2 regions of the Rhizobium sp. 01T417 genome follow, and region 2 is predicted to be linked to the other one. Evidence: riboswitches for the same ligand, from Rfam matches in the RefSeq annotation. Region 2 holds a riboswitch; the other holds the start of a gene.
What was found. A riboswitch is a leader RNA that binds a small molecule or an ion and turns the genes downstream of it on or off. The one in region 2 is predicted to bind thiamine pyrophosphate.

Region 1: it holds a riboswitch for thiamine pyrophosphate, as region 2 does, so the genes downstream of both, thiM (hydroxyethylthiazole kinase) here and thiC (phosphomethylpyrimidine synthase ThiC) in region 2, are expected to answer to the same signal.

The regions. Positions count from the first base shown of each region.
Region 1 covers NZ_JBFTQH010000026.1:520-6,592, reverse strand. Annotated here, with positions in the region: gene AC1DPR_RS22195 (3-oxoacyl-ACP reductase) at 1-583, opposite strand, end outside; gene thiD (bifunctional hydroxymethylpyrimidine kinase/phosphomethylpyrimidine kinase) at 580-1,401, opposite strand; gene thiE (thiamine phosphate synthase) at 1,398-2,033, opposite strand; gene thiM (hydroxyethylthiazole kinase) at 2,030-2,833, opposite strand; TPP riboswitch at 2,883-2,979, opposite strand; gene AC1DPR_RS22175 (YadA-like family protein) at 3,473-4,861, shown strand; gene AC1DPR_RS22170 (hypothetical protein) at 4,912-5,526, shown strand; gene AC1DPR_RS22165 (hypothetical protein) at 5,846-6,073, opposite strand, start outside.
Region 2 covers NZ_JBFTQH010000002.1:257,418-263,490, reverse strand. Annotated here, with positions in the region: gene AC1DPR_RS03390 (ABC transporter ATP-binding protein) at 1-374, shown strand, start outside; gene AC1DPR_RS03385 (ABC transporter ATP-binding protein) at 374-1,366, shown strand; gene AC1DPR_RS03380 (four-carbon acid sugar kinase family protein) at 1,363-2,427, shown strand; gene AC1DPR_RS03375 (FadR/GntR family transcriptional regulator) at 2,452-3,216, shown strand; TPP riboswitch at 3,264-3,375, shown strand; gene thiC (phosphomethylpyrimidine synthase ThiC) at 3,469-5,295, shown strand; gene thiO (glycine oxidase ThiO) at 5,297-6,073, shown strand, end outside.

The DNA of each region.
Region 1 (6,073 bases), on a different contig from region 2:
CGCGCAGCAACCCGCCCGAGACCATGTTGACGGTAATGCCTGATGGGCCTAGCTCTGCGGCCGCCGTGCGGGTCAAGGACAGAAGCGCACCCTTGGCAGCCGTGTAGTCATGGTAAGGCACCACCGGGTTCTGAAAGAGATTGGTGCCGATCGTGATGATCCGCCCAAAACCGGCAGTGGCCATGTCCGGGCGGGCAGCCTGGATCAGGTTCAAAGCCCCCTTCACGGCCGTATCGAGCTGTGATGTCATTTCACCCCAGGTCATTTGGTCGAGCTTCGATCGAGCGTCTCCGTTGAAGCTGAAGTCGGTCAAGGCGTTGTGCACGACTGTCGTCGGCGCACCGAGTGTATCCTTGACCTCGACCACCATGCGCCTGACGGCCTCGCTGTCGCGGACATCCGCCTGGAAGGCTCGGGCACGATCACCCAACGACGCGGCAAGCGCCTCGGCCTCGATGCGGCTGTTGCGGTAGTTGATTGCGACCTTCGCGCCTTGGCGGGCAAAGGCAGCAGCGATGGCGGCGCCCAGGCCACGCCCAGCCCCGGTGATGATGACGGTCTGTTCGCTGATTGCCAATGTCATCTCGAATGTCCTTCTCTCAACTTCCAAAGCTCATGAAAATGCTGAACCGGCCCGTGCCCGGAACCGACAGTCAGCGTATCCGCCTGCGCGACGGCATGGGCGAGGTAGCTTTTCGCATCCGCCACTGCCTCGGGCAGCGTCGCCCCCTTCGCGAGCTCGGCGGCAAGCGCGCTCGACAGCGTACAGCCGGTGCCATGCGTGTTCGCCGTCGGTATCCGGAGCCCCTCGAACCAGCTCAGCCCTGCGGCTGTCGCCAGGACATCAGGGCTTTCCTGGCTTGGCAGATGACCGCCCTTGACCAGCACTGCCTCCGGGCCAAGAGCACGCAACCTTTGCGCCTGCTCAGCCATGTCCGCGCGGGTATCGGCCGAAGGTCCATGCAGGAGTGCTGCCGCTTCCGGAAGATTGGGAGTAAGCAGCGTCGCGAGCGGTAGCAGCCGCCGGGTGAGGACTTCGATCGCAGACAGATCGAGGAGGCTAGCTCCGCCCTTGGCGACCATGACAGGATCAAGAACGATCGGAATGGCCTTGTGGGGTTCGATCGCATCGGCGACAGCGTCGGCGATTTCGGCATTGGCAATCATGCCGATCTTGATTGCATCAACGCGGACATCGGCAAACACTGCCTTGATCTGGTCGGCGACGAAGGCAGCCGGAACCAGATGGACCCCGCAAACGCCCTGTGTGTTTTGCGCCGTCAGCGCGGTCAGCGCCGCCATGCCGTAGACACCGCGGGCGGAGAAGGCCTTCAGGTCCGCCTGGATTCCGGCGCCGCCGGAAGGATCGGATCCGGCAATGGAGAGAACGTTTCGGATCATCGGTGAAGCTTTCTGATGTTTTCCGCGACCTCGCGAGCCGCCGCCTCAGGGTCACGCGTGCCGCAGATCGCAGAGACGACGGCAAGACCGTCAGCCCCAGCAGCAAAGACATCCCCGACATGAGCAGCCTTCAGCCCGCCGATTGCTACTGCGGGAACGGGGCAGATGCGCACGAGGCGAGCAAGGCCAGCGAAACCGATCGGCTCCTTGTGATCCGCCTTCGTTGATGTCGCAAAGACCGGGCCGATACCCGCGTAGTCGACGATTGCCGGATCGATCCCCGCGGCCAGTGCCTCGGTCTCAACGGAGAGGCCAAGGATCATATCGTCTCCAATCCGCGCGCGGGCAGTTGGCGCATCCATGTCCTCTTGCCCGATGTGCAGACCGTCAGCACCAATTGCGACAGCAGCCTCGACGTCATCGTTGACGATGAGCAAGGCACTCGTGCCAGACAAAGCCGCCTTGAGTGCCCGACCTGTTTCGATCATCAGGGGTGTATCGGCATGCTTGTCGCGCAGCTGGACAACGCTCGCTCCGCCAGCAACAGCCGCCCGCGCGGTCTCCACCATGCCGAAGCCGGCACAGAGACCGGGATCGAGGACGAGATAAAGTGAAAGGTCGATGGTCCTCATGCGGAACGCACCCTCGCATGGCGATCGAGGAGCGGGGCGTCAAGCGCTGCAAGCGCATCGAGAAACGCCGGAGAAAACGAACCGGGGCCGTCCGCCCTGCTGGCTGCCATCTCGCCGGCAACAGCAAAGGTCGTAAGCGCGGCAACCGTTGCCTCGAACGGCGCGGCAGGCCGGATCGCCGTGAATGCTCCGACGAGGCAGGTCAGTGCGCAACCGAGCGCGGTCACCTTAGGCATCAAGGCCGACCCGCCTTCAATCCAGGCAGCTCGTTCACCGTCGGTGACGAAATCGACGACGCCGGTTACCGCGACCGTTGCACCGTGTGTCCTTGCAAGCAGCCGGGCGGATTCCTCGGCCTGTTCGACCCCGTCACGACTGTCCACCCCCTGGCCCCGACTTTCGCCACCGGCAAGGGCGATGATCTCGGAGGCGTTGCCGCGAATGACCGTCGGACCGAGTTCCAGGAGCCGATCAACGGCCGCCCGGCGGAATAAGGTAGCATAGTGGGCGACCGGATCGAGAACCCATGGCTTGCCGGACTGGCCGGCGGCGAGGGCTGCCGCCTCCATGCCGCGCAACCAGGATGACGACAGTGTGCCGATGTTGATTGTCAGTGCGCCTGCGATCGCCGCAAACTCGCCAGCCTCTTCTTCGGCATGCACCATGGCGGGAGACGCGCCAGCGGCCAGAAGCACATTGGCTGCGATGTTCATGGCAACGAAGTTGGTGATGCAGTGCACGAGCGGCGGTTGCGCGCGCAACTCGCTCAGCAGCTTTCCCGGTAAGGTTTGATCTTGCATGGTGCGCCTTTCGATCGGGGAGAAAGGCGCGGGGACTGACGCAGCAGGCGAAACGTCCCGAGCGACTCCCTCCGCCGGCATTATCCGGTTCAGGTTCAAAGGGTCCTTCTCAGCCCATCTTTCGAGGGGCGCCCCTGTCTCTCATTGCCTTCTTCTCGCAGAGAAGCACGCGCCTGTCATCCAAAAAATGGACATCGCCGGGTGAGCCCGGCGATGCCGGGAAAGGCCCTGCAGGAGGCGCGCGGCGCCTGCCGGCCTCCTGGCGGTTGCATCACTCATCCGATAGCGCGCCATAATACAGCTGCCGGAAGGACTTGGATTTCCCCCTGCAAACTGCTCACTTCTGGATTGCGGTGAGCAACCTGTTACGGATTCCGGCGCCGCTTTTTGTTTGTCCGAACCATGGCACTTTCCAAAATTTCGGCGGTTATTCCAAAGTCGGCAGCTGTAAGCATTGTTGGACGGCAGCCGAAACAGTGATCGTGTTGCATTTACTTATTTTTGTTTACTTTCCAGGGATTGTGCCAAATGGCATACTCCCGCTCGCTGGGTAAAGGCGAGGTTCATGGGCGGCCGACGATTTGCGGTTCTGACCCACCAGACTGCTTGATTACACGCGGCCAATAGGCCGGCAAGACAATGCCGATGCAATCGTCCAACTCGGTTGGCGACCGAAGGGAGGTCTTGATGCGAACACCTCATGCTGCAGTCTCTGTATCGCTTCCTGCCGTGTGTGTTCTCCTATCTGCTACCATAACAACATTCTCGCCCGCTCCTGCTCGGGCCCAGTTCGTCTGCGCGAACACTGCAAGCTCGGGAGACGGGGCGACTGCCGGTGGTGCCAATGACGTCGCCTGCGGAACCAATGCGACAGCGGTGGGCGCCGCGGGAGCAAACTCCGCTTTCGGTGCGGGAAGCAGCGCGACAGGCGGAGCCGCCACTGCCCTCGGTACAACGACGAATGCTTCCGGTGCATCATCGGTGGCAGTTGGGCAAAATTCTCAGGCGACAGACAGGGGCGCGGTCGCGGTTGGTTTGGGCAGCAACGCCTCCGGATTCAACAGCTCAGCCATCGGGGAAAATAGCAGAGCTGCCGGCGCTGGCGCGACTGCCCTGGGGGTCGACAGCAATGCGCAGAGTGTGGACAGCACGGCCGTTGGTGTTCGAAGCCTGACGACGGGTGCCGGTGCGACTGCCATTGGGGTCGGCAGTCAAGGCACCAGTGTTGATACCTTGGCTGCTGGCGTTAGAAGCGTTGCCAGTGCTGGCGGCGCAGTCGCGCTCGGAGGTGACAGCAGTGCAAGTGGTGGCAATAGCACTGCGGTTGGTAATAGAAGTTCGTCCTCTGGCAATCAGGCAACAGCGATTGGATTTAACAGCAGTGCTCAGGGCCCCAATAGTCTTGCCCTGGGGACCGGCTCAGTGTCATCAGGGCAGAATTCGGTGGCGCTCGGAGCTGGTTCGTCGGATGGCGGTATCGCCAATGTCGTCTCCGTCGGGGCGCCGGCCGCCGAGCGAAAGATCGTCAACGTCGCGCCCGGCACGATTTCGGCGACCTCGACGGATGCGATCAACGGCTCCCAGCTGTACGCCACCAATCAGAATGTCGCCCAGAACACGAACGAACTTGCCGATCACGAGACGCGCATCACGAACAATACCAACGTTCTCAACCTCCATACGACTGAGATCGCCGGCCTCGATACGCGTGTAACCGCAAATACAAACGCCATCGATTCCCTGGACAATCGCGTCAGCAGCCTCGAATCCAGCATGTCGCCGATGAATGGACGCATCGACAAGGCCTACGAGGGCACGGCGATGGCGCTGGCGATGGGTGGGGGAACCCTTCCGAATGACAAGAACTTTGCGGTGTCCATCAATTGGGGCACGTTCGAAGGCGAGAACGCTTTCGCTGGCAGCGCTTACGCGCGGATTACAGAGAATCTGCTGATCCATGGCGGCGTCGGCGTAGGGACGAGCGAAGGTACCTTCGGTGGGACCGCGGGGTTGACATTCACGTGGTGATCGTCCGAGCGCTACAGCCGTTCGGTTCACGCGAGCCGAGATCCCAAACGATGCATTTGCCGTTCAAATTTATCCTCGCGGCGCTGGCAGTCCTTTGCATAGAGGCCTGCCTTGGAAGCCCCGTTCGCGCCGAAATCAAGAAATCCCCAAAGGAAGATGTTTCAAGAGCACCGCGTCCGGCAGATATCGATCGAAATGGCGTTCTTATCCTTGTGCGAAACACGCTTCTTGCCCTCGACCAGGCGAACAAGACTGGCAACTACACCGTTCTGCGGGAACTAGGCTCGCCAGGCTTTCAGGCCAATAATTCCGCGCAACTTGCAGAGATCTTTGCCTCGCAAAGAAAACAGGGATACGACCTGAGTGGCCTTGCGGTTATCGAGCCGCAACTAACCGTGCTTCCGCAGATCGAGCCAGACGGCAAGTTGCATATGGCGGGGTTCTTTCCGTCGGTGCCAATACAGGTGCATTTCGAGCTACTCTATGCGCCTGTCGATCGTCAGTGGAAGCTCTTCGGGATATCAGTGAACTTTGATGAAAGTGGCCCGGCCGCACCCGCAACAACCGACAATCGGGCCCAAAAGCCGGACGTTCCGGTGAAGCTTCCTGACCCGCCGACGCCTGCGGTCCGACCGAAAGCACCTTCTTCAGATTCGGGCCTTTGAGACGTCGACCTCGACGTCGTCGGGTTCCGGTTCCTGCACGGAAATGAGGACTGATCGATACGCCGGGCCATCAGATCTGCTCCCAACTGCTGGTCAAGCGAACTCCCGTGCAGGTCCAGGGGCGCGCCTGTGACAAGCTGGACAGATGATATGTCGGGGCCTAGTGTTCTGAAATGTTGGGATGTCGTCTTCTTCTCTTCGGTTTGATCGTGCTGTTCGCATGGACAGCAGGCGCGCAGCAGATGCCCTGTCCCTTTGAATATCCAGACACGCCGGTCAACCGGTCTCGCGGGGTGGTCGGCTGCTCGCTGCAGTGCGATCAAAAGCTCACGTGTCCCGGCCAGCAGGCGATCGAGCCACAAAAGCTCCCTTCGGCGCAGGCTCCCGGCAATGCGGTCAATGCGAGTGGAACTTGTCCGGAGGGGAAAAACTGGGATTCGAGAAGGAAAACTTGCGTCGCGTGCGCCGCGGGGGCGTCGTGGGATGCCAAGCGCTCGACCTGTTCCTGTGGGACCGGCCGGTTCGTTGATCCGAAGACAAAGCGCTG
Region 2 (6,073 bases):
TGTCGGTTGTCTGGATTACCCATGACCTGGCGCTGATTGCCGGTCTCGTCGATCGTGTCGCCGTGCTTTATGCCGGAACCGTCGTCGAGGATGCCCCGGTTGACGAGCTTTATGCCCGCCCAAGCCATCCCTATACGCGCGGTCTGCTCGCCTCGATTCCGAAGCTCTCGGATGCGCCCGCAAGCCGGCTCTCGTCCATCGGCGGTACGCCGCCGGAGCCGGGTCGCCGCCCCAAAGGCTGCCCCTTTGCCCCACGCTGTCCGCTGGCGGAAGCCATTTGCCACGAGCGCGTACCGAAACTCGAACCGCTGTCAGGCGCCGGAAACCACCGTACGGCCTGCTTCGTCGTCCAGAAAATGCAGGAGGCTGCGTGATGGGTGCACAACCGCTGCTCAAGGTCGAAAACCTCGTCAAGCATTTCCACGTCAAGCTCGGCGCCTTCGGCGAGCGTTCGGCGACCGTCTATGCGCTGGACAACGTCAATCTCGACATCATGGAAGGCGAAACCCTCTCGCTCGTCGGCGAATCCGGCTGCGGAAAGTCCACCACCGGCTTCACCATCCTCAACCTCTACAAGGCGACATCAGGCAAGGTCGTCTACAAGGGCCAGGACCTGGCGACCCTTGATGAAAAGCAGATGCGGCCCTTCCGCCGCGACCTGCAGATCGTCTTTCAGGATCCTTATTCGACGCTCAACCCGCGCATGACGATCGGTGAGGCAGTCGGCGAACCGATCCTTTTCCACAAGCTCTGCACCAAAGCGGAGCTCAAGGACAAGATCGCCACCCTGCTGACCGACGTCGGCCTGCCGACGCGCTTTGCGCAGCGCTATCCGCATGAACTCTCCGGCGGCCAGCGACAGCGCGTCGTCATCGCTCGCGCACTTGCCTGCCAGCCTAAATTCATCGTCTGCGACGAAGCGATCTCGGCGCTCGACGTCTCGATACAGGCGCAGATTATTAATCTCCTGCTCGATCTGCAGGAGAAGTATGGCCTGACTTACCTCTTCATCGCCCACGACCTGGCTGTTGTCCGACATATCAGTACCCGCGTCGGCGTCATGTATCTCGGCCGCCTGGCGGAACTTGCGACGCGCGAGGAGCTGTTCGAGAACCCGCTGCACCCCTACACCAGGGCGCTGCTGTCGGCCGTTCCGGAAACCGATCCGGAGCTGGAGCGCACGCGCAAGCGCCAGATCCTGCAGGGCGACGTGCCGAGCCCGCTCAACCCACCGAGCGGCTGCCGCTTCCACTCGCGCTGCCCGATCGCCATGGACGTGTGCAGCAAGGTCGTGCCGGAATGGAAGGAAGCCAAGCCTGGCCATCTCGTCGCCTGCCACGCTGTCAACTCAGGACAGACTGCATGACGCTGAAGGTCGCGATCATCGCTGACGATTTGACCGGCGCGCTCGACACGGGAGCCCCCTTTGTCGACGCCGGACTTTCCGTCGCTGTCGCGATCGACGTCAGTGCCATATCGGAAACGCTTGCGACCGGTTGCGAGGTCGCGGTGGTCAACACGGCTTCGAGAGCTCTCCCGGAGGAGGAAGCGGCAGGAAGGGTCAACGCTGCGGCGAAGGCCCTTCTTGCCGTCTCGCCTCAAATCGTTCTGAAAAAGATCGACTCCCGGCTCAAGGGGAACGTTGCAGCGGAAAGCGTAGCTTTGGCTGCCGTCTTCGGTCACGAGATAATCGTGGTGGCGCCGGCCATTCCCGATCAGGACCGTTTGACCCACAACGGTCACGTCGTCGGTCGTGGTGTCGACAAGCCGCTGCCGATTGCCGAGCTTTTCGATGCAAGTGGTGGAACCGAAGTGCTGGTCCGCGATGCCGAAACGGACAGCGATCTCGACCAAGTGGTTGAGGCACGCGATTGGAAGAGGGCCCTTGCTGTCGGCGCCCGCGGTATCGGAGCTGCACTTGCCCGCAAGATCGGACAGTCGAACAGGACAAGCAACGCTTTTGCCGCATCGAGCCGGACCGTCTTTGCCTTCGGCTCCCGCGACCCGATCACAACAGCACAAATGGCCAGGCTGGAGGGTACCGGCTGCCTCGCCGCTGCCATCGATGCATCCATGGGAGCAGTGCCTTCCGACGCACAAGTTGGCTTGCCGTTACTCGTCCGCTGTACTGGCGAAATCAGCGGCGAAGCCGTGGCAGTTGCCGACCGCTTCGCAAAAGGCGTAAAATCCATCATAGAGATGACGCGCCCGGACATGCTGATGGTCGGCGGTGGCGATACGGCACTGGCAGTTTTTCGCGAGCTCGGCATTCGGGTTCTGAGGCCGCAGGGCGAAATCGAGGCGGGTATTCCGTGGTTCGACGTCGTAACGGCAGACGGCCTGCGTCTGCGCTGCGCGGTGAAGTCCGGGGGCTTCGGTAATTCGGATAGTTTGGTAAGACTGATCGCGCAGAATCAGGCGGCATAGTTCATGCCGACGGGGAGAGTGAAGGTGGACGAAGCAAACGGTGTACCGGCGAACGCGCAAGCGGCGCCTGCGGCAAAGCCGGAGCGCGGCAAGGCCGTCAAGCTGGTCGATCGCGTCTTCGACCAGTTGCAGGAGCGTATCCGCTCGGGAAACTATCCGCCGGATTCGCGGCTTCCCGGTGAGCATGAGCTTGCATCGATGCTCGGCGTGTCGCGTCCGATCGTGCGCGACGCCTTGGCACGGTTGCGCGATCAAGGCATCGTCTATGCCCGTCAGGGAGCCGGCACCTTCGTCAGCGCCCACGGTTCGCCGACGACGCAGCTTTCCTATTCGCCGGTCAAGACGATCGCCGATATCCAGCGCTGCTACGAGTTTCGACTGACGATCGAGCCTGCCGCCGCCTACTTTGCTGCCAAGCGCCGTGACGAAGCGGCGATCCAGAGGATTGCCGCAGCGCTCGCCGATCTGCGCGAGGCGACCAGCCACCAGCTCCATCGCACCGACGCCGACTTCACCTTCCATCGGGCCGTCACCGAAGCCGCCAACAACCACTATTACACAGCCTCGATCGATGCCCTGAAGGCCCACATCGCCGTCGGCATGCACCTTCACGGCCTATCGCTGCTTGGTCCGCGTCAGGGCCTCGAGCAGGTCTACGAGGAGCACAACAAGATCTACCTCGCCATCGTCGAAGGACGTGCGGAAGACGCGCGGGCTTTGATGAAGGCGCATCTTGAGGGTTCGCAGAGCCGCCTCTTCGAAGGCCGCGCTCTGGACCTTTCCATGTAGTTGCGGCAGTCGGCTTGACAGCTTTGCTGCTCTGGCTCTAACCTTTTGACATTCACCAGGGGGGTCCCGGCAAGGGGCTGAGATACTGCTATCGTGCGCAGTGACCCGTTGAACCTGATCCAGTTCATACTGGCGTAGGGACGGTGCAAGCGCTCGAAAGCATTGGATTCACGCGTGGAATCCGTGCCGGCGTCTTTTCATCATTCCGGCTGAGGACTGGGTCTCCAAACTTAAAACTTGGAGCCTCAAACCATGAATATTGCCGCAAAGACCATCACCCCGACCGTCACAACAGGCCCCCTACCGGCCTCTCGGAAAATCTACATCCCTGGGGACATTCACCCCGATGTCCGCGTGCCGATGCGCGAAATCAGCGTCCACCCGACATCGGGCGAGCCACCGGTCACAGTCTATGATTCCTCCGGCATCTATACGGTCGAAGGCGCTGACATCAGCATCGAGCAGGGGCTTCCGGAACTGCGCCGCAGCTGGGTGCTCGCGCGCGGCGACGTCGAAGCCTATCGGGGTCGCCAGGTGCGCCCCGAGGATAACGGCTTTGCCAGCGGCGAGCGGCTGACGCCGGAATTTCCCGCCAAGCGCCAACCGCTCCGCGCCAAGGACGGCAAGGCCGTGACCCAGCTCGCCTATGCGCGCGCCGGTATCATCACGCCCGAGATGGAGTTCATCGCCATCCGCGAAAATCTCGGCCGCAAGGCTAAGGCCGAGGCAATTGTGCGCGACGGTGAGAGCTTCGGCGCCCATATTCCCGATCACGTCACCCCGGAATTCGTCCGACAGGAAGTCGCCGCCGGCCGCGCCATCATCCCCGCCAACATCAACCACCCGGAAGCCGAGCCGATGATCATCGGCCGGAATTTCCTGGTGAAGATCAACGCCAATATCGGCAACTCCGCCGTCACCTCCTCGATGGCCGAAGAGGTCGAGAAGATGGTCTGGGCCGCGCGCTGGGGCGCCGACACCGTGATGGATCTCTCCACCGGCCGCAACATCCACAACATCCGCGAATGGATCATCCGCAACTCGCCGCTGCCGATCGGCACCGTGCCGCTCTATCAGGCGCTGGAGAAGGTCGAGGGTATCGCCGAGAACCTGACCTGGGAGGTCTATCGCGATACGCTCATCGAGCAGGCGGAGCAGGGCGTCGACTATTTCACGATCCATGCCGGCGTGCGGCTTCACTACATCCCACTTACGGTCAACCGCGTCACCGGCATCGTTTCACGCGGCGGCTCTATCATGGCCAAGTGGTGTCTTCATCACCATCGCGAAAGCTTCCTTTACGAGCATTTCGAGGAGATCTGCGACATCTGCCGCGCCTATGACGTCTCCTTCTCGCTCGGCGACGGCCTGCGTCCGGGTTCGATTGCCGACGCCAACGACGCCGCACAATTCGCCGAGCTGGAGACCCTCGGCGAACTGACGAAGATCGCCTGGGCCAAGGACTGCCAAGTCATGATCGAGGGCCCGGGCCATGTCCCGATGCACAAGATCAAGGAAAACATGGACAAGCAGCTCGCCGTCTGCGGCGAGGCGCCTTTCTACACGCTGGGACCACTGACGACAGATATCGCCCCGGGCTATGACCACATCACTTCGGGCATCGGTGCTGCGATGATTGGCTGGTTCGGTACGGCGATGCTCTGCTACGTCACCCCGAAGGAGCATCTGGGTCTCCCCGACCGCGACGACGTGAAGACCGGCGTCATCACCTACAAGATCGCCGCCCACGCCGCCGATCTCGCCAAGGGTCACCCGGCAGCTCAATCGCGCGATGATGCGCTGTCGCGCGCCCGCTTCGAATTCCGATGGGAGGATCAATTCAACCTGTCGCTCGATCCGGAGACGGCCCGCAGCTTCCACGACGAGACGCTGCCGAAGGAAGCGCACAAGGTGGCGCACTTCTGCTCCATGTGTGGCCCGAAGTTCTGCTCGATGCGGATTTCGCACGACATCCGCGCTGAAGCGCAGAAAGAAGGGCTCGACGCCATGGCGGCGAAATACCGCGAGGGTGGCGATCTCTATATGCCGATCGATACCATCCAGGAGTCGCGTGACTGAGATGCATGTCCTCGTCAAAGGGGCCGGCGTTGCCGGCCTCACGGTCGCGCACGAACTCACTCTTCGAAGTGCTGACGTCACCGTTATGGATCCGAATCCAGATTTCGGCCAGGCAGCATCATGGCTCGCGGGCGGCATGCTGGCACCGTGGTGTGAGCGTGAAGGCGCGGACGAAGCCGTCTTGCTGCGTGGCCGCGGTGCCATCGATCGGTGGGACATGATGCTGCCCGGCGAGGTACACCGAAACGGCACGCTGGTCGTTGCCCCCGCGCGCGACCAGGGTGAACTCGATCGCTTTGCCAGCCGCACCAGCGGCCATGAATGGCTGGGCGAGGAGCAGATCGGCCCATTGGAGCCGGCTCTCGCAGGCCGCTTCAGGCGTGCTCTGTTCTTCCCGCTGGAAGGACATCTCGATCCGAGACGAGTGCTGGGTCTACTGCGAGAAAAGCTCGCCGCTCGGCGCGTAGCATTCATCGACCAAGTGGCCGAGACCACCGGCTACGACGACATCGTCGATTGCACGGGCGCAGCACGCATTGGGCAAACGAGCGGCCTTCGCGGCGTGCGCGGCGAAATGCTCTATCTACGCACGCCCGAAGTCGACCTCGCCAGACCCGTTCGCCTGCTGCATCCGCGCTTCCCCGTCTATATCGTTCCGCGTGGAAATGGCCTGTTCATGGTGGGCGCCACCATGATCGAGACCGAGTTCGCCGGTCCCATCTCGGCGCGTTCGATGATGGAACTGCTGAACGCCGCCTACGCTGTGCATCCCGCCTTT